Linked DNA regions of Symmachiella macrocystis. The main gene of each other region encodes a partner of the protein of the gene in region 2 in a complex. Links are inferred from orthologs where the notes say so. Each region holds a gene or a part of one and is shown on either strand. Other genes may lie near its edges. The genes, in order: odhB and CA54_RS11930.

Region 1 (9,503 bases), 2.8 Mb from region 2 along the record:
CTAGTCAGCCAGTTCAATTTCCCCCGGCCGCCAAGTCTTGTCGAAAAAGGATTCTAGCGGGCTGTACAGCCGCAGGATCACAAACCAACCCTTGTCCGGATCGGTCTGGATCCAATTGCCTCGGTCGACTCCATCGGGCCGCTCAGGAGCGAAGTAAATCGTCGTCGAACCGTCCCCGTTCATTGTGGCTGCTGGACTTGGATAGCTTTGGCTTCCGGCACGGGGGTACTTCTGCGGGGTCTGCAGCATCGATCGAGACTGGTTGTCATACACAGTAAATGACCAGAAGCGTGCCGCCGGAATGTCCTTGGGAAGATTGACCTTGTACGTTTTAGAACCGTCGAACGGCTGACCATTCGCATCAAGATTGGCAATGAGATATTGGGAGCCAACATTGGTCAAGAACATACACATTGCTGGTGTGATTCCAGTTGCGGTGTAAAAGAATCCGGTGCGGGAATGAACTCGACGTGCTCCTAGATTCGGAGACTGCTTGACTTCGCCATTTTCCATGATCTGCGGAGGGGGATTGAGGAACTGATACCCACCCTCGAACAGCATGTTCCACCACGCAGAAGATTCTTCGTAGAAACGCCAACGGTCGGTCGGGTGCGCTCCCACACCGAGTGTGCGGGACGCCGCATTTCCCACAACGACCGCTTTCTCCAAAACCTTCCTCATGCGGGCATCGGGGGCAAACTCTTTGCCCTTAACGATGCCGATAGCCGCAAATTGACCGGCAAGTTCCGGATCGAGCGCTTCGGCCGGCTCCATCTGTACCAACTGATTTAGCATTTCGAAGTGACCGAAGTCATTGGGCGGTATGGTGTTGACGACAAGACCTGATCCCTCGACGAATCGCGGGGTTGTGCGCTTGGAGGGCGACGTGACCAGCGGAGCCTTGCCGGACAGATAGCTGCCCACGCTGTTCCCGTAGCTTCCCGCTTGGTAGGGATAGATTTTTAGCGTCTCTTTGGTGCGGGCGATGGCGGGTGCGGGATCGTTCTCTTCAAGGAAAGCTCGAAACAACATCGTGACATGGTTCGTCCGCGATCGCAGAACAAAAAACCCACCTTCCGGAAGTGGTCCTTTGTAGCCGGGGCCCACGAGTAGAAAGGTCCCACCTTTCCCCTTGTCCGGTCCGGCAAGTCCGAAGTCTCCGACCCATCGGAACCAGAAATCGTCGAAGATTCCCAGAACCATTGGTGGCGTCTCAACCACAAGCGGCCCTGCAGCAAGATCAAGATTCCCCCAGAAATAGACCGTGTCCGCATTGGCAGTCAGGAACAGAGAATTCGAATCTAGCATCCTCGATGTGTAGATGAAATCGCCATCTTGCACTCCGACGTCCGCGAACCCCTTTCTAAGGGCGTAAAGAGAGACACCCTGAATCGAATTCATGAACGCATCGACGCCATGGAGATAGTCGAGTTCGTCACGAATCTTTTCCGCGGTTTCTTTAGTGGGGTATCCGTCTTTGAAGCCCAGAGCTCCAAGTTTCGATTGGACGTGATCCGGTGTCGTGACTTGCTTTGGAATTTCCCCCTGAGCCCGGGCTTGTGCGACGAATGCAAACGTCACTGTCAGCGCGATTAGAGATGTCGTCGGTCGCTTCATTTTGTTTCTCCGGTTGAACCGCCTGTGGGGGCGTAATCGGCATCCAGGCTGCGTTGGGAATTTGAACCGCTCCCGCTTCCATCCTGATTACGGACGAACCGGCTGGCCTGCCGAAAAAAAACGGAGAGGTGACAGGCACCCCTCCTTGGCACTGGTTAATCAGTGCCCAGTATCGAAAGTCTGCTCTCCTTGGTCAACTGACTACGGCTATGTCCCGAAATACGTTCCGTTGCCGAAACACGACGGTCGCACCCACGAATCAGGCTTTCACGTCGGTCACGGGCTCCCATATTTCCATCTGCGAATTCAAAATGCCATCCGTCCGTCGTGCAGCCGGTAGATGGCAATTGTTTCGCTGTGGCGAATTGGCAGACACCGCAACGCCGGCCGTGCTCAGCCAACAACTGAAATTCGTTCTGGTTAGATACCCAGTCGGTTCCCGTCACCTTCGTTTGAATTCGCTGGATAGAAGGCCGCAGGTACTTCACCGAGGACGACTTGCCAAAGCACGGTGCGCGAAACCCGCTGTCCCATTTCCAGTTACAACGATCTCTGAAATTTCTCGAAAAATGTCCTAAATCGCTTTACGAATTGACCAGTCCGCTGGAAATGAGATGTTAGGTGAGCGTGGTGCCCAACGATCCCAACGGTCGATCGAACGCCGGATTTTACCGACGTATTCGTCATCGGTTTGCCGAATCGGAAAGAGCTTCACAAAAATTCCTGTCTGCTCGGGTTACATATGCAATGCCCGCCCGTCCACCGCCAGTGACGCTTCCTTTACCGCTTCTGCCAACGTTGGATGCGCGTGGCAACAGCGGGCAAGGTCTTCGCTGCTGGCGCCGAATTCCATGGCCACTGCTGCTTCGGCGATCAAATCTCCCGCGTGCGGACCGATGATGTGTGCGCCTAAAATGCGATCGGTTTTTTCGTCCGCCAGAATCTTCACGCGGCCGTCGGTGTGTCCGATTGCTCGCGCGCGTCCGTTGGCGATGAAGGGGAATTCCCCCTTGCGATAGGCGACGTCGGCTTCCTTGAGTTCATCCTCCGTCTGGCCAACCGAGGCGATTTCCGGCGCAGTGTAGACGATGGCTGGAATCGTGTTGTAATTCACATGCCCGTATCCGTTGACGATCCCTTCGACGCAGGCGACACCTTCCTCTTCGGCTTTGTGCGCCAACATCGCGCCGCCGATCACATCGCCGACGGCATAGATTCCCTCAGCCGAGGTGGCGAGATGTTCATCGACAGGCACAAACCCGCGTTTGTCGGTCTCAATGCCGACCGATTCCAGGCCCAACTCTGCTGTGTTCGGTTTACGGCCCACGGCAACCAGTACGCGGTCGCAGTGGATCGCATCGGCCCCGTCGATGTCGACCGTGCAACCTTTGCCGTCGGTCGTCACGCCGGTCACTTTGCAGCCGAGTTGGAAATTCAGTCCTTGCTTTTTGAAGATTTTCAATGCTTCGGTGGCGATGGCGGAATCCATGCCGGGCAGAATGCGATCCAGATATTCCAGAATCGTTACGCTGGCTCCCAGTCGCCGCCAAACCGTCGCCATTTCTAAACCGATCGCACCCGCGCCGATCACCACCAGATGCCCCGGGACTTCGCCATAAGTCAATGCTTCGGTGCTGGTGCCGATGCGGTCTCCATCCAGTTCAATGCCCGGCAATGTCGCCGGCACGCTGCCGGTGGCAATAATGATTTTATCGGCCGTAAGTTCCGTCTCCCCCTCACTGCCCGACACAGTCACCTTGCCGGCAGCAGTGATACGACCGCGTCCTAGGTATCGGGTGATCTTATTTTTCTTAAATAGCGAATCGATCCCGCCGGTCAGCGCGCGGACAACGCGATCCTTGTTTTTGAGCATCTTCCCCAGGTCCAATTGCACGCCGTCGACCATGATCCCGTGCGACGACAGGTCCCCTTTGATCTCGGAGAATTGTTCGCTCGATTCCAACAGCGCCTTGCTGGGAATGCAGCCCACTCGCAGGCAAGTGCCGCCCAGAGATTTATCGAGTTCAATGCAGGCGACGTCCAAGCCGAGTTGGGCAGCACGAATCGCCGCCACATATCCACCCGGCCCGCCGCCGATGATGATGAGGTTGTGTTTGGTCATTTGTTCTTTAGTAGGCTGTTATTAGTAGGCAGTAGACAGAGGGCAGTAAAAAGTGGCCGGTGGTCAGTGGCCGGTGGTGGGTGCATGATCGTCGAACGGCATCGGGGCGCCAAGCCTACGGGCTATGGTCTATAGCCTAAAGCCTACTACCTCACGCCTGTCCCCTCGCGCCTCCGCTAAACCAACTGGCGGATTGGTTGCGGAGCGGTGATGATTTGTTCGACGTCTTTGGGGACGTTGGTGAGCAGGCGGACTTCGGCGATGTCGAATAGCGTGTGCATGACGGTCGCTAACACGTTTTTGCTGCTGATCGGATCCGAGGCGGGTGAGCCAGCGGTGCTGTCCGAACGGCCGACGACTTGGCCCATGTTTAAGCCGCCACCAGCAAACGCCAGCGTGCAGAGATTGCCCCAATGGTCGCGGCCGCCATGTTTGTTGATCCGTGGCGTGCGGCCGAATTCGCCCGTAATGACCAGCAGAATCTTTTCACTCAGACCCCGCTGCGCGACATCTTCAATAAACGCCGAAGCTGCTTTGTCGACCGCCGGGGTGAGCGAACTCAACCCGTCGGCCATCGTGAATTCCTTGCCTCCGCCATGCATGTCCCATCCGCCGCAAGTCACGGTGACAAAACCGCACCCCGCTTCACACAACCGCCGGGCTAACAACATTTGTTTGCCCAAGGCGACCGGTGAAAACTGTGTGGCATAACTGTTCCGCTTTTTAACCGCATCGGTGGGCTCAAATTTGCTGGTGTCGTAGCGAGCGACATTTTGCGGGTTTTCCTTCGACAAATCAAACGCATCCGCCACGCCGCGGGTCAGCACGTCGAACGCCTGTTGTTGAAATTGATTGGCCGATTCCACCACGCTGCCGGAATCAAATCGTCGTCGCAGTAGATCGAGTTCGTTGAGCAACATCCGCCGATCATCGAGCCGGTCCCCTTTGAGGTTCAGCCGCATGTTGTCGATAATTTCGCCACCGGCACTGGGGTCGAACGGTTTATAAACCGAGGACAAACTGCCTGTTTGCGAAACGCGACCGATGTTGTGGTACAGCTTTTTGTATTGGTCTCCCACCGCGCTGGGCGTGACCAGCGCATTTTCCGGCATGCCGGTCTTCGGATTGGTCAACCCGGCGACGCGGGCATACAGCGCCCCCATCATCGCCCCGGTTGAATTTCCCCCCGCCATGACATGCATGGCCGCCGGGCCGTGACTGGAGATGCCGTGCCGATACGACCGCACAACCGCCATTTTGTCCGCCAGCGCCGCCAACTGCGGAAACGACCCGCCGAACGTCACACCGGGCAGCGAGGTTTGGACTTCGCCCGTGATGCTGCGGATTTCCTGCGGAGCGGTCATCTTGGGATCGAACGTCTCAAACTGACTCGGTCCCCCTTGCAGGTTCAGCACCACAACCGATTTGTCCCGCACCGCATGACCTTTCGCTGCCGCCTGAGCCTTGAGCGACAACAACGACGCCATCGACAACCCACCGACAGCAGAGGTTCCGATTTGCAAAAACGAGCGCCGCGATCCTCCACGGCTGCGCGAATCACCAGAAATTGTGAGCATACCTCGACTCCCGAGGGGGTTTGAACGTTGAGCATAGGGAACGCAACAAATCGACGTTTGTTTATGCTACACGATCCGACGGCGTTTGTCGCTATGGAATTGATAGAAAGGGGTGGCCAACTGCTCAGCGATTGGGCGCCGTTCTTCACAAGACGCCTTCTCTCAGTTTACGGGGGTTTGCCACGGTGTTAATAAGGGAAAAGGCAGTGCGACAGAATGCCCCACTTTGCAATTGTTGAATCCACGGACGCTCCCTATGACGTCATTCACCGACGATGAAGTCCTTCAAATTTTTGAGGATCTACCAAATCATCTGGGCTGTTCGCCTGCAGATCTTGATGATGCCGAAAAGGCATTCGGCGCCGTCTTTCCCCCAATTTATCGTCGACTCATGTTGCTCGATGAACGCCGCATGCTTTCAATAGGCTGGATACTTCCTGTTGGCAAACTCGCTGCGTGGAAACGCGATGCGGAACATCTTCTAAAAAATGATGAACACACTTATCGGTTGGAACCCCATCATGTCGTTTTTGCTTGGTATGACATCCACTCATTCTATTTTTTTACCGCCGATGGTAGTGATGATGTCCCGGTATATCGCTTCAACTACTATTCTGACGACGACGATTGGCTCCCAGCTATCGAGTCCACTTCTGTGCGTGAATTTCTCATCAAGCGAATCCGATCGTATTTGAAGCTTAACTTTGCGGACCTTTAATATTGCCAGAATAATCTGACCGCCCAACGGCAGGCTGTCGTAGCATCTGGCAACTTCGTAACCCAGTTAATCCAAATCGGTCCGACCGCAGCGTTCACATTATTGGCCAAAGGCCAATATTCACTCTAGCCTAACAGCAACGCCCTAGGTGTCGAAGAGCGTAATTCCCCCCATTAGCCAACGCCCAACGTCACCCGTGGCGCCGTTCGTTACGTGTTGAATACGGCCTGCGGCCAAACCTGTGCGACTCAAATAATGCCGTAACCGATTTCTTCTCGCATCGTTGACCAGCACGCATTTGGGTCATCGAAGCAGTTTTTGTCGATCGCCAACATGAAATTGCTGAATATTCGAACTCGATCCTCATCCAGAACTTCGTCGGGGATGTTCCACATGTTGACTCTTTCAAAAGATTGCATCATCTGTGGAAACGACGAATTGATGAATATCAATCTACTTGGTTCTAGGAAGTGGACACTTCCCGTTTCAGGATCAACCACGACGGGAACGTCGACATCATTCCTCCCGATTTCAAAATAAGTCCACTCGCCAAATTGATGCGACATGAAATTGAAATCGAGCGAATACCGAACACTCAAGCACTCGAAGTCCAGTGTTTCGCCCGTGCGGCCGATCTGTTTAAGGTATTGTTGACGTTCCATGACGTGCCTCGATTCCGCTGCGCCCACCACATTGGCCAACGGCCAATATCACCGGGTCATGCTTTCGTCGCATTATGTATTTGGCCTTCAGCCAAAACCACGTTCTTGCGCTTCTCCCCTGGGGCGAATGCCCCAGGCTATGGTGTCGTAAGGCCTTCGGCCATACTTTCTAGACGGGAGGCGCTAGTATTTGAATTCACCGTAAACCAAACAATTATTGATTGCCGTAATAGTCTTCAAAAAGGTCATCAAAATCGCGGTAGCCGCACATCCCCAGAGTGGCGAAATGATCAAGGGGACTAAGGAAACGGCGGCGAACCCCCAAAATCTTCAGTGCCCGATTGATGGGTTCATTTGGACCCTTGTTCGGCACGATGACTTCCGTCGTCGCCGGCGCCATGATTTCCGCCGTCCCCTGATAGACGGCGGCTGCTTGCAAGCCGACTCCACCAAAATAGTCCGTTTGGATCACCGCGAACGGTGCTGACCCTGCCACTGACTGGACAATGTGATGTACCACGCAAGAATTCAACAGCGGGACGTCGGCTACATCGTCATGAATACCAAGTCGCTCAGCCCAGGCATCGACGTAGGCCGGTTCGAGTGCGATTACCGTGAATCCCTTGAGGCACGGTACGGTTTTGACGTCAAATTCGCGCGCACGCTTAGCATCAATTTCGCCGGCAACCACCACTGCCGAAATAGAATGACCCATATAAGAGTAAACCTCTTCAGGGCTGAATTACACTACTAACCCTACAGTCTAAGGCCTACTGCCTAAAGCCTGCGGCCAACGGCCGCGTCACACCTCCAACACCAAACGTGCCGGGTCCTCGATCACCTCTTTAATCCGCTTCAAAAAGCTGACTGCTTCGCGGCCATCGACGATGCGGTGGTCGTAGGTCAGGGCGACGTACATCATGGGGCGGATGACGACTTCGCCGTTGACGGCGATCGGGCGATCGATGATGCCGTGCATGCCGAGCACACCGCTTTGAGGCGGGTTGACGATGGGCGTCGAGAGCAGTGAACCGTAGACGCCGCCGTTGGTGATCGTGAACGTGCCGCCTTGCAGTTCCTCGATACCGATTTTATTTTCTTGCGCTCGGCGACCGAAATCGTTGATGTTTTTTTCGACTTCGGCAAAGCTCAGCCGTTCGGCATTGCGGAGCACCGGTACGATGAGCCCCTTGCCGCCGCCCACGGCAATCCCGATGTCGTAGTAGTTGTAGTACACCATCTCTTTGCCGCGGACCTGCGCATTGACCTGCGGGAATTCGTTCAAGGCGGCGACGGCTGCTTTGACGAAGAAGGACATGAAGCCCAATTTGACGTCGTGCTTTTTGATGAATGCGTCTTTGTACCGAGCGCGGGCATCTTTGACGGCTGACATGTCGATCTCGTTGAACGTCGTCAGCAGAGCGGCGTTTTGTTGGGCTTCGACAAGTCGTTCGGCAATGCGGCGGCGGATGGGACTCATCGGCACCGTTTTTTCCAACCGTCCGTTTTCTGAGGCGGCCGTCGCTGGTGTTTGTGGTGACGATTGGGGCGTGTCAGCGGCGCGCTGCACGTCCTCTTTGAGCAGGCGTCCACCCGGCCCGGTCGCGGTGACGTCGCTAGCGGCGATCCCCGTTTCGGCCATCATCCGTGCAGCAGCCGGCATGACAATCTGCTCTCCGGTTGAGGCGGTCTCGGATTTGGTTTTTCTCGCTGCTGCTGCGGTCGCTGCCGGTTCACTGCCGCCGGGATTCTCCACCGGCTCCAATTGCCCGATGATTTCCCCGATCGCCGCTTCCTCACCCGCCTCTTTGGTGATTTTAGTAATAATGCCGCTTTGCGGAGCGGGAACGTCAAACGTGGCTTTGTCCGTTTCGAGTCCGACAAGCGGTTGGTCCATTTCGATCCAGTCCCCTTCGGCGACGTGCCACTCGCCAATGAAGACCTCGTTGATCGATTCCCCCACCGTGGGGACCTTAATATCAATAGACATCAGTATACGTGCCTTTTTGGTGTGTAAGTATCAGTCCGCGCTGCTCAATGCGCATTGTTGATGGATTGCTTGGCTTTGTCAAAGCTTGTCTCGCCGAATTCACAGTCATATCATAGACTCGTTGAATCCCGCTTGTGGTAGTTTCAACGGGTAGATACAAGGGGCTTGGCGACGAACCATGAAACTTTTCCGGAAACAGCGGCAAATGCAATTTTTTAATATTCGCTGGGCCATGATTCTCTGTGTTGCCGCCGTGATCATGGTGGCGGCAAACAAATACGGGCCTTCACCGGCCTTCGCAGCGGATGCCACGCCCCCGGCCGAAGTGCTAAAACCGGCCGACGCACCTGTTCCTCCCTCGCCGGTGGTCGAGTCGAACAATCAGGTGTTCAAAATCACGCTGGCGGCTGTGTGCGGCGTCGGCGTCGCCTTGGCGGTCGGTTCATGGATCTTGTTTCGCAAACGCCCGTCGTAATCCCAATCGTTAAAGCAACACCCAACCGCTGTCGGCGTGGCCGAAATCGAACGTATCGGGATGCAAAATCTCGGCGAAAATCTCCGCCGATTCGACCAACCGGGGACCAGGGCGATTGAAGTATTGATTGCCGTCGGTCACACAAACCCGGCCGTTTTGCACGGCTTGAAGTTGTGACCACTGTGGCTTGTCCATGAGTATTGACATTTCCTTGCGGGCGCGGGGGATGTCGAAACCACAGGGCAGAATCGCGATTACCTCCGGATCGGCGTGGATGAGCTCCTCCCATGTCATCCAGGGCGAGTGCTCACCGGCTGTGCCGAATAGATTCGTGCCGCCGGC
Region 2 (9,973 bases):
CATCAAACATCGCCTTCGATGCCGCTTTTGATAACTAAGCGGTTATAAAACAGCACTGAGAAAAACCACCCGCCCGGCGCCGCATCAAACGGCCCGGGCGTTTTTTAATGCGAGGACCGTTTCTGGCTTATGAGAAACGGTTCGGGATAGAATTCTTAGCCACAGATGAAACACGGATCGAACACAGATTCAAAAAGGGCTTTTTCTGACTTTCGGTAAGAGTTTGGGAATCAGAGCCAGTTTTCTTTTGATCCGTGTTCGATCCGTGTTTCATCTGTGGCTAAGAAAACCTCCCGCTGTCCATGGCAGTAGGAGAATCGCAGCTTGACGCAACCTACAACGCGTACTAAGTTTCCGTGACACGTGCGCTGTCGCTGTTGTGTGCACCGTATAACCGCTACAACCTGTTAGTCTTCCCCCGAAATTCCCCTGACTTCTGGATTGCCGAACTATGACCGTTCCGTTGGATCAAGCCATTGCGGACAAAACCGCTAAAATTGGAATTGTGGGTTTGGGCTACGTCGGACTGCCGTTGATCCGTGCGTTTATCGCCTCGGGATTCGACACCATGGGCTTTGATGTCGATCAGCGCAAGGTCGATTTGCTGAAAGCCGGGAAGACCTACATTGATCACATCAAACCGGAGTGGATCCAAGAATGGACTGCTTCCGGGAAGTTTGAGCCGACCGCCGATATGGCGCGCATGGCGGAAGCCGATACGCTGCTGATTTGCGTTCCCACGCCGCTGTCCGATAGCCGCGATCCCGATCTGTCATACGTTGAAGGGACGGCTCAGCAAATTGCCGCCTCCTTGCGCCCGGGGCAATTGGTGATTCTGGAAAGCACGACCTATCCCGGCACCACCCGCGATGTGTTGTTGCCGATCCTGTCAGCTTCGGGATTGGAAGCGGGCAAAGATTTTTATCTGGCCTACAGCCCCGAACGTGAAGATCCGGGTAATCTCGATTTCTCCGCCGATGGAATTCCCAAAGTGGTAGGCGGCATCGATGAAACGAGTTCACGGCTGGCAAAGCTGCTGTACGATTCGGCCATCGTCAATACGGTGCCGGTCTCGTCGCCAGAAGTCGCCGAAGCGTGCAAGATTTTGGAAAACACCTATCGTGCGGTCAATATCGCGCTGGTCAATGAATTGAAGATGTTGCTCGATCGGATGGACATCGATGTCTGGGAAGTCATCGATGCGGCCAAGACCAAGCCGTTTGGTTTCCAGGCGTTCTATCCCGGCCCCGGTTTGGGCGGCCACTGCATTCCAATCGATCCGTTTTACTTAAGCTGGGTCGCCCGCAAGGAAGGTATGCAGACGCGGTTTATTGAGTTGGCCGGCGAAGTCAACACACACATGCCGCAATACGTCATCGACCGACTGGCGCTGGCGCTCAACGAGCACGGCAAGCCGATCAAGGGGAGCAAAATTTGCGTGTTGGGCGTCGCCTATAAAAAAGACGTCGACGATCCCCGTGAAAGCCCATCGTTCGTGCTGATGGACCTATTGCGGGAACGGGGAGCGGTGCTGAGCTACAGCGACCCGCACGTCCCCAAACTGCCGCAAATGCGGCACCACGACGTCCCGGATCTGAGCAGTGAAGAATTGACGCCCGAATTTCTAGCGTCACAAGACTGCCTGCTGATATCGACGGACCACACCCGTTTCGACTACGAAGCCATCGTGCGACACGGGCAATTGATCGTCGACACGCGGAATTCGACGAAGAATGTCGTTGATGGGCGCGAGAAGATCTGGAAAGCGTAAATCGCTCGTGATTAAATGAGCCACGGATTAACACAGATCAAACACGGATGTTGGCGCTGCTGGCATTCAAAATCGCTCATTCCGCTTTACGACGTCGGCCCCTGTGAGAGTGCCAATAGCAGGTTTACGCCGTTAAACAGGGCGTGCATTAGTACGTTGGTTAGGTAACTGCGGCGGCGGTAGTAGACGTAGCCTAGGATCAACGATAGCGGGATCAACGGCAGTGGGTCGGGCCAGGAGTTGGCGTGGATGGCGGCGAAGGCAATAGCGACCGATACGATCGCTGTGGATGGGGTCACGCGGTCTTGCAACCAGCCTTGTAGGATCACGCGAAATAGCAGCTCCTCGCAGAGCGGTGCGGCGACCAATACGGCGAGCGTGATCCAGGCAACTGTTTGTACCGAGGGATGGTCCTGCAGCATGCGGATGAGGGGGTGCCCGTTGTTCGCTGTGCGGAGCGGTTCGATCAATAGGCTCACGATCCACACGGGAAGTAGGCTGGCGAACAAACCCCATAGGGCTGCTTTGAAGTCGCCTCCCCATTGGCCGGGCAGCGGCAGCAGATCGCGCGGCTTGGCGCCGGCGGCATAAAGCCATAATGGGATCAACAGGGCACATTTTCCCAGCCCGGAATATGTGCCGGCTTGAATTCGAGTGAGGGGGCTGGATTCGCTTTCCAGACCCAGCAGAGAAACGACGATCGCATCGGCGAGCACCCAAATGCCGAGCGCTGCTAAGATCGACCAGTGGTCCCAGCGGACCGGTTGGGGTTCGCATTGCTGGAGTGGCAGACGGCCTTGTGTGAACTCGCGCACAGCGGTTGCCCAGACAGCGGCACTGATGAATCCGGCCAGCGTCATCAGCAGCGGAATGAGATCGTCGAAGGAAGTCATACGCAACGGCTACTCGCGATTGAAGGCCCGTGCGATAATGACGTCCTGTTCCACACGATGGCTCCGTGCCGAACCGGTTGCCGGACTGGCCGACGAGGCTCGGCAGACACACGAGAGCGGAAACCGGCCGAACAATCGTTCGCCGAACCGGCAAAACAGATACCGCCAGGCACCCATGTTCTCCGGTTCGTCCTGGATCCACACTGCGGGAGTGCCAACGGGATAGTCGGCTAGAATCTTGTTTAGGCCTTCTTCATACAGTGGATAAAGTTGCTCGATGCGGATGATGGCCACGTCATGACGATCCCATTCCTCTCGTTCGGCAATCAGATCGTAGTAGACCTTACCGCTACACAACAAAATTCGCTTGACCTCGGCTGGATCACTCTCGAGCGCGTCGGGAATCGAATATTGGAACTCACCGGTAGCACACTCGTCGAGTGTAGAGACTGCTTCGGGATGCCGTAGCAGGCTTTTTGGCGTCATGACGATCAGCGGTTTTTTCCAACGGCACAAGACTTGTCGTCGCAAACAATGAAACATTTGTGCCGGGGTTGTGGGGGAAACGATTTGCATGTTGTCGTCCGCGGCCAGGGTCAAAAACCGTTCTAGCCGCGCGCTGGAATGCTCTGGACCCTGCCCTTCAAATCCGTGTGGTAACAACACGACCACGCCACTGAGCCGATCCCATTTATCCTCACCACTGGCGATGAACTGGTCAAAGATGACTTGCGCGGTATTGGCGAAGTCGCCGAACTGTGCTTCCCAGATGACCAGTCCGTCGGGACAGTCGAGGCTGTAGCCATATTCAAATCCAAGGACCCCTGCTTCGGACAATGGGCTGTTGAAGATATCAACCGCGCCTTGTTCAGGAGCAAGATGTCTGAGTGGAATATAAGAGTGCCCGTCGTCGTAGTCGCACAGCACGGCGTGCCGATGACTGAACGTGCCGCGGCCCACGTCTTGGCCGCTTAGCCGTAATCGTGTCCCTTCAGCAACCACGGTCCCCATGGCCAATGCCTCAGCAGCCCCCCAATCGAGCGGTCGTTTGCCTTCAGCCATTTCCCGACGGGCTGCTAACAGCCGATTGATTTTGGGGTGCGGAGTAAAATCGTCCGGCAGTTCAGTTTGGATCTTCAAGATTTCACTGAGCACCGATTTGTCGACGGCTGTCGAGACTTGGTCCGCCTTGCTCACGTGACCGCCATGATAGCCCAGCCAAACCCCTCCCAACTTATCGACGCATTGAATAAAGGTCTCGCGGCGGGCAATCGCCAAGTCCTTCTCCAGTTCTTTGCGTCGGTCCTCGATGATGGCGTCGGCTTCTTCTTTGGTCATGCCCCGCAACGACAGCAGGTGATTCAAATATGCTTCGAAGACCGTGGGCCGGTTTTTGATCGCGCGGTACATCACCGGTTGCGTGAACATCGGCTCGTCGCCTTCGTTGTGTCCGCGGCGGCGATAACAGTACATATCGATGATCACGTCGCGCTGGAATTCGCGGCGAAAATCGAGCGCCAAATCGACCACCTGTGCCACCGCCTCGGGGTCTTCACCATTCACGTGGAAGATAGGGCTTTGCAGCATCTTGGCGACGTCAGTGGCATAAGTGCTCGAACGCGCCTCTTTAGGCCCGGTGGTGAAACCGATTTGATTGTTGACGATGACGTGAATCGTGCCACCGGTGGAGTATCCGGGCAACTCGCTGAGGTTCAATGTCTCTTGAACGATTCCTTCACCGGCGAAGGCAGCGTCGCCGTGGATTAAGATCGCCATGCTGCGGTGACCTTCGGCGTCACCTTTACGATCCTGTTTGGCTCGTAGTCGTCCCACGGCAACGGGGTTCACGAATTCCAGATGGCTGGGGTTGAAGCAGAGCGTGAGGTGCACTTCATTGCCCTCGGCGGTCGTCCAATCCGAACTATGTCCGAGATGGTATTTGACGTCGCCGCGGCCGAAGTTCAGCTCGGGATCTTTGTCTTCGAATTCGCGGAAAATCAGTCGGGGGCTTTTTCCCAGAATGTTGGCCAACACGTTCAGCCGCCCGCGATGCGCCATGCCCAGCACGATTTCGCGGACACCGTCATCCCCCGCTTTGTCGATGGCCATATCGAGTAACGGAATTAGGCTTTCGGCTCCCTCCAACGAAAAACTTTTGGCGCCGACAAATTTGGTTTGGATAAATTCCTCAAACAGGACCGCGTTACTCAAACGCGTCAGAATTCGCAACTGCTCGTCCCGGCCCAACTTGATGTGATTGGCGGTCTTCTCCATACGATCTTGCAGCCATTGCCGTACGCTCAGGCTATCAATGTGCATGAACTGCGCGCCGATGGAGCGGCAATATGTGGTTTGCAGCCACTTGATCATGGCGCGGATCGTGTTGACTTCCGGGCCGCCGAACCATTCGGTCGACATCGGCCGCTGTAGGTCTTCCTCGGTGAAGCCGTAAAAGGCCGGGTCCAGTTCCGCCGGGCTGCTGCGTGGCTGATCCAGCGGATCGACAGCGGCAATGATGTGTCCCCGCACGCGAAAGTTGCGGATTAACTGATCCAATCGTTCCTGCAAACCGGCCATGTCGTGGACATCGCTGGATTTTTTGCCGTTGGCCGAGACGTTGGATGTTGGATTGAACAGGCTGCGTTGGCCGAACGGCGATTGCGCGGATTGCGGAGGCGGACCGTCTTGGCCCAGCATCTCCTCGCGGAACCAAGCCCGCCATTGTTCGGGGACCGACGTGGGATCGCGCTGGTATTCGGCGAATAGCTGCTCGACGAATGCCAAACTTTGGCTGTTGAGCTGTTCGCCGATGTGGGTACCATTTTGTGTTTCGGCGGGGATGCTGTCTGGGGGAGCGTGATTCATGGGCGTGATGTTGCCGCAACCAAAAATGAAGAAGTCTGAATAAGGGCAGAAAGCCCGCACACGTCAAACCGTCAATGTCTGTAGCGCCTCTTCGCGGGTCGCCACGATCGGCACGATTTTGGACATGTTCATTGTGCCCAAAACCTCCAACATCTGCGACGATGCGTTGCAAATGACCGATTTGCCCCCATGCTTACGCACAGCCTTGGAGAAGACAATCATCATGCCGATGAATTCGGACCCGAAATAAAAGGCGTCCGAGAGATCGATCAAGAGGCCTTTGATCTCTTTGCTGGCTAAATCCCGCTGCATGGAACTGGAGGCCATGTGAAAATCGCGATATCGAAATTCACCCGCGCCGAAGTGCGGGATGAGGATTAAGATATCGCCGTTCTGTTCCGTTTCATAGATACTCATGCGCTATTCGTCGTTCCGAATCGAGAATCCCTTTTGTCAGTCCACCACGCGACGATTACTGCGTCCCCATTGGGAACAAATGAGCGAAATCGGCAACGTTCAGCATGGCATCGCAAATATCGTGCTGTCGCACTTCGCGATTTGTGGTCAAGGGCCTATGGTACCTGATTAGGGCCCGCAAATACAATTGGTTCCACACGTCCCTTTTGTGCGATCGTTGCCAAATAAGCCGTTCGTGTTGCCTAGCGGTATGGGTTGGAGATTCCAGCTGAGCGGCAATCACGATTCGCGGCCCGATCCGGAGTCGCCGGCGGATAACCTAGCCAAGGCTGCTGAGGTGCGCGTGAGTACTTCCTGGAGAGCGTCCATGGTTTCGCGAGCCTGGAAATCGTTTTCCACGCGATCCAGCCGCAGAGCGATTTCAGGAATGCGGCTGGTTAAAGACTTGATCTGGTGTTGCTCGTCCTCGAATTGCTCATCGGCCAGTTTTCGTTCCGTCACATCCCAGAAGAGGACCTGCACACCGATGTGGTGCCCTTGAGCATCCTGCACGGGCGTTTTAAAGACTTCGACATAACGGATGTCGCCGTCGATATTCAAATGCCGCTCGACATCGTGCAGGACTCCGCCTCGTTTGAGCACGTCGGCGTCATCGCGGCGGTATTTGTCCGCCATTTCCTGGGGAAACAGGTCATAATCGGTTTTGCCGATCAACTCACCAGGGCGAGAGCCTGATTCTTGGCAGAACCGCTGATTGGCGAACAGGATCCGCCCGCCGAGATCCTTGAAGATGACGTTCACCGGCATGCTTTCGAGCAAGGCGTGCGAAAGCTCTTTCGAAACGGGGAATCCGTCGACTGAAGAAGACCGCAGTTGATCTTCGCTGGCCATAATGGCATTCGCTGGCAAGTACACGGTTCCCACACGCTGCCAATCGAGTCTGTTTGACAACGCAGCAATTGAGTTGCGGCCCGCACTGTCGCATCAACGGTTTGGGGGCCGCGGCATCCTCTACCCTCGGAAATAGTGGCCCGCTGGTAATCTAATCCGATGTGGGGTGGTTTGCAAGATGGAGCAGCGGTTGGGGGACACGACTAGGTAGTTTCGTCAAGTCGTTTCAAAATCCTCTGACGCATTTCGCTGATACGGACCTGAAATTTCCAGAACATGCTCAACCCGGTTTTGACACGGGCATTAGCGTTGCATGTGCAGACCACCGGTCCTTTCGACAAAACGTCGCCAACTTTCGATGGCACGGCTCCGTTTTTGCACGGAACCACTGCTGGGATGATACCCCAAAGTTCCCTGCTTTTCTGAAAGATGTCGCACTTCGTCGAAGGCCATCTCCCGAATCACTTGTTGATCGTGTCCCATCCACTTCACCAATTGCAACGACGGCGCCAAACGTTCGGCGTCGGCCTTGGGAATACCCCAAAGTAGACTATAGATCACGTCGGGGGTTTCTTCGTAGTAAACCTTGGAAAGCTCCTGTTTGAGTTTGTCGCCATTCTCGGGATCGGTCGGCAGCCAGTCCCGCAGTCCATCCGCGGCGGCCCGCCGGGCACTTTCAGATTCCGAACCGGAAAGTGCCTTGACCAGCACTTCGTAATTTTCGGTCAACGCAAAACATTTGACTCCCAACGCGGCAATGTCCTCGTCGGCGTGATCTACAGCTCCAACCAACGAGATTTCGATCGGCTGTACCTCGTCAAATTCTCGTGCGAAGCGGCGGCTGTGCTCCAATTGCTTTCCTGTTAACTTCGGCATACCAAGCCAGTTGGGCATGGTCGTGAGCGGAGCAGATGGCTCAACGGTGCCATCTGCACTCACCTGAGGGCGTTGCCCTGGCGTTAAGGGGATCCAAGCGGGACCATCTTTGACAATTTTGAGTTGTTTTCCATCAAAGAATTGGATTGTCCCCGCTGCCACATAGAGGTCGCCGGTGTAGGAATTGTCTACCAACGGTTGGTCCGATCCCTCGGGACGACGCGGGTTGATTTCCAAGCCCCAGACGGCATCGGGTGTGAGGAATTTCACCTGCCATAACTCATTCCCCACTTTCAAACCAATTTCGACCGGCCCGTCATGGTCGTTTGCTGATTTTGAATTGCCGCGAAAGACTAACCGGCCGCGGGTGACTTTAAGTGTGCAATGTCCTGCCTCGCTGGACTCAGACAATTCCATCAATGATCCGTTTTGGCTGCCCGGCAACAGCGTGACGTGCGTGTTTCCTTCTGAGAGCCGAACCGATGCAAAATAGGGATCGGGCACCGCAATCCGATCACCCGGGTGGATCTTCGAACGGGGCGCTAACTTACTCCAGCCCGCTTCGTGGGGATCGTGGACCAACATGATCCCGTTTTGTCCGGGTTGGTATTGCGCGGTCACTGGCGAACGCAGTTTTTCGGGGGGTGTTGGGACCGTTTCCAACGGCTGTGGAGGTGTCTCGACAACCGCAACTTTGTCCTGCTCGCTCTCAGCGGAAACAAGTTCCGGCCCGGGATCCGTTTCGCTTGTCGCTGTTTCCGTTGCTGTTTCATCCAGCGCTTCAGTCGGCGTTGTATCCGTCGGAGTCGCGGGCAATGGTGTCTCGGTTTCTGTTTCCAATTCCGTTTCTACCGGGACATCCGGCGGGAAGAGGTTGTCGTCCTGCGGATCGACCTCGGGCAAAACGGTATCAATTTCGCCGGGCAAGGTGGTGGCGACTTCAACCGCACCATCGGGTGGCGCAGGGGGATCGATGGATGCTTCTGGATCGAACGTTTCAATTTCAGCGAGCTGTGTATCATCCGGTTCGTCTGCGGATTCCGCCTGTGCCGGCGGCTCAACCACTTCCTCGACGACCTCTACCTCTTCAGTACCAGCAAGCTCATTGCTGGCAATTTCCACGGGAACTTCATCAACGGTCGGCTCCTCTTGCGCGGGCAGTTTGGGCTGCTTTTTCTCAATCGCGGCAAAATTCGCCTGCCCGCCAGTGCCGGCGTTATCCGTGACGTTTTTTTCGTCCGACTGGCTGGGATCTATAATCATGAGCGCGACCAGCAACAACCCAGCCCCGACTGCCACAAAGGGGAGCGCGCGTTTCCACAGCGGCGGTTTTCGCAAATAGTCGGGAATCCCTTTGCGAAAGTCGTCTTGTTCAGCGACCGCCGGACGAGCGGCGACCGGCTGCGGCGCTGGACGAGCGCCCGACTTCGATTTGGACCGCTCTTTCGTGGGGGCTGGTTCCGGGGCGGGAGTGGGCAGCGTGGCGACCTGTTCCGGTGCGGTGAGGGCGTAAATCCGTTCGCGGCTTTCCGGAACGATATCGACCGGTTCGCCCAGAACGAGCGTCAAAATCTGATGGCAACCCGCGACCTCAGCCAAGTAGATGTCCGATTCCAGAGAGGTCTTCTCCACGTCCGCCACCTTCTCCGGCGGCAGTGTGTTATCCAAATATTCGGCAACCGTGTTGGGGTCCAATCCGCTGCCGGGACCGGTTAGCGTCGGTGCGGTCAGCCGTCGTCGTCGTAAGACCTCGCGAATGCGGTTGATCAACGACGTGGCGAAATGGCTGTCGGCAATTTTTTCGCCGAGTTCCTTCGTCTGCTTCGGCTCTAAAATATCGTCGAGATATGCCAGCAGTGTTCTCAGGGTCAACCGCACGGTCCTACTCCTTCACATCAAATTTCAATCAACGTCGCGTTTGGGAAACATCCCCTACTCCTGTTAGTGGGGAATCCGCTCACATTTCGTACAACAAAATCGCTAAAAAATTAAAAAAACTCAAATTCCTTGAAATCCAACCTCCACTTCTCTCAAAACAGCGGAGAATTTCGCCGCAGATGGTTACGATGGGTGTACGTTCGTCCCACTCCCCCCCTGAACCGCCGGAGGTCCGCGATTCGATGCTGACTCGATTGCCATTCCTATGCTGTTTGTTGATCGCTGCCATTTTCTGTGCGGCGCTGCCCCATTCCGCCGCTGCCGAGGAGGCCCCCAAGACAAAACGGTTGCTGCTCATTGGGCAGGGGCCGGACAATCACAA

What was found.
Region 1: CA54_RS11930 (region 2) and odhB share a complex: the UniProt entries of both Bacillus subtilis proteins name them as parts of the 2-oxoglutarate dehydrogenase (OGDH) complex. The link is inferred for Symmachiella macrocystis from one-to-one orthologs.

What each region holds. Positions count from the first base shown.
Region 1 is NZ_SJPP01000001.1:286,026-295,528, reverse strand. What follows is about bases 6,593-9,503. They hold odhB (2-oxoglutarate dehydrogenase complex dihydrolipoyllysine-residue succinyltransferase), read right to left. Parts: upstream 8,687-9,503; coding sequence 7,499-8,686; downstream 6,593-7,498. Other genes in these bases: CA54_RS01090 (cobalamin-binding protein), read right to left, coding at 9,171-9,503; CA54_RS01095 (hypothetical protein), read left to right, coding at 8,892-9,161; CA54_RS01105 (hypothetical protein), read right to left, coding at 6,911-7,411; CA54_RS01110 (hypothetical protein), read right to left, coding at 6,593-6,696. Also shown: CA54_RS01130 (DUF1254 domain-containing protein), read right to left, coding at 1-1,617; lpdA (dihydrolipoyl dehydrogenase), read right to left, coding at 2,354-3,739; CA54_RS01120 (DUF1501 domain-containing protein), read right to left, coding at 3,916-5,316; CA54_RS01115 (SMI1/KNR4 family protein), read left to right, coding at 5,573-6,034; more of CA54_RS01110, read right to left, coding at 6,283-6,592. UniProt on the Bacillus subtilis protein: E2 component of the 2-oxoglutarate dehydrogenase (OGDH) complex which catalyzes the second step in the conversion of 2-oxoglutarate to succinyl-CoA and CO(2).
Region 2 is NZ_SJPP01000001.1:3,093,658-3,103,630, forward strand. What follows is about bases 2,474-5,854. They hold CA54_RS11930 (2-oxoglutarate dehydrogenase E1 component), read right to left. Parts: upstream 5,530-5,854; coding sequence 2,674-5,529; downstream 2,474-2,673. Other genes in these bases: CA54_RS11925 (CPBP family intramembrane glutamic endopeptidase), read right to left, coding at 2,474-2,664; CA54_RS11935 (STAS domain-containing protein), read right to left, coding at 5,593-5,854. Outside these bases: CA54_RS11915 (sugar phosphate isomerase/epimerase family protein), read left to right, coding at 1-38; CA54_RS11920 (nucleotide sugar dehydrogenase), read left to right, coding at 452-1,771; more of CA54_RS11925, read right to left, coding at 1,858-2,473; more of CA54_RS11935, read right to left, coding at 5,855-5,946; CA54_RS11940 (PAS domain-containing protein), read right to left, coding at 6,226-6,837; CA54_RS11945 (hypothetical protein), read right to left, coding at 7,141-9,591; CA54_RS11950 (ThuA domain-containing protein), read left to right, coding at 9,834-9,973. UniProt on the Bacillus subtilis protein: E1 component of the 2-oxoglutarate dehydrogenase (OGDH) complex which catalyzes the decarboxylation of 2-oxoglutarate, the first step in the conversion of 2-oxoglutarate to succinyl-CoA and CO(2).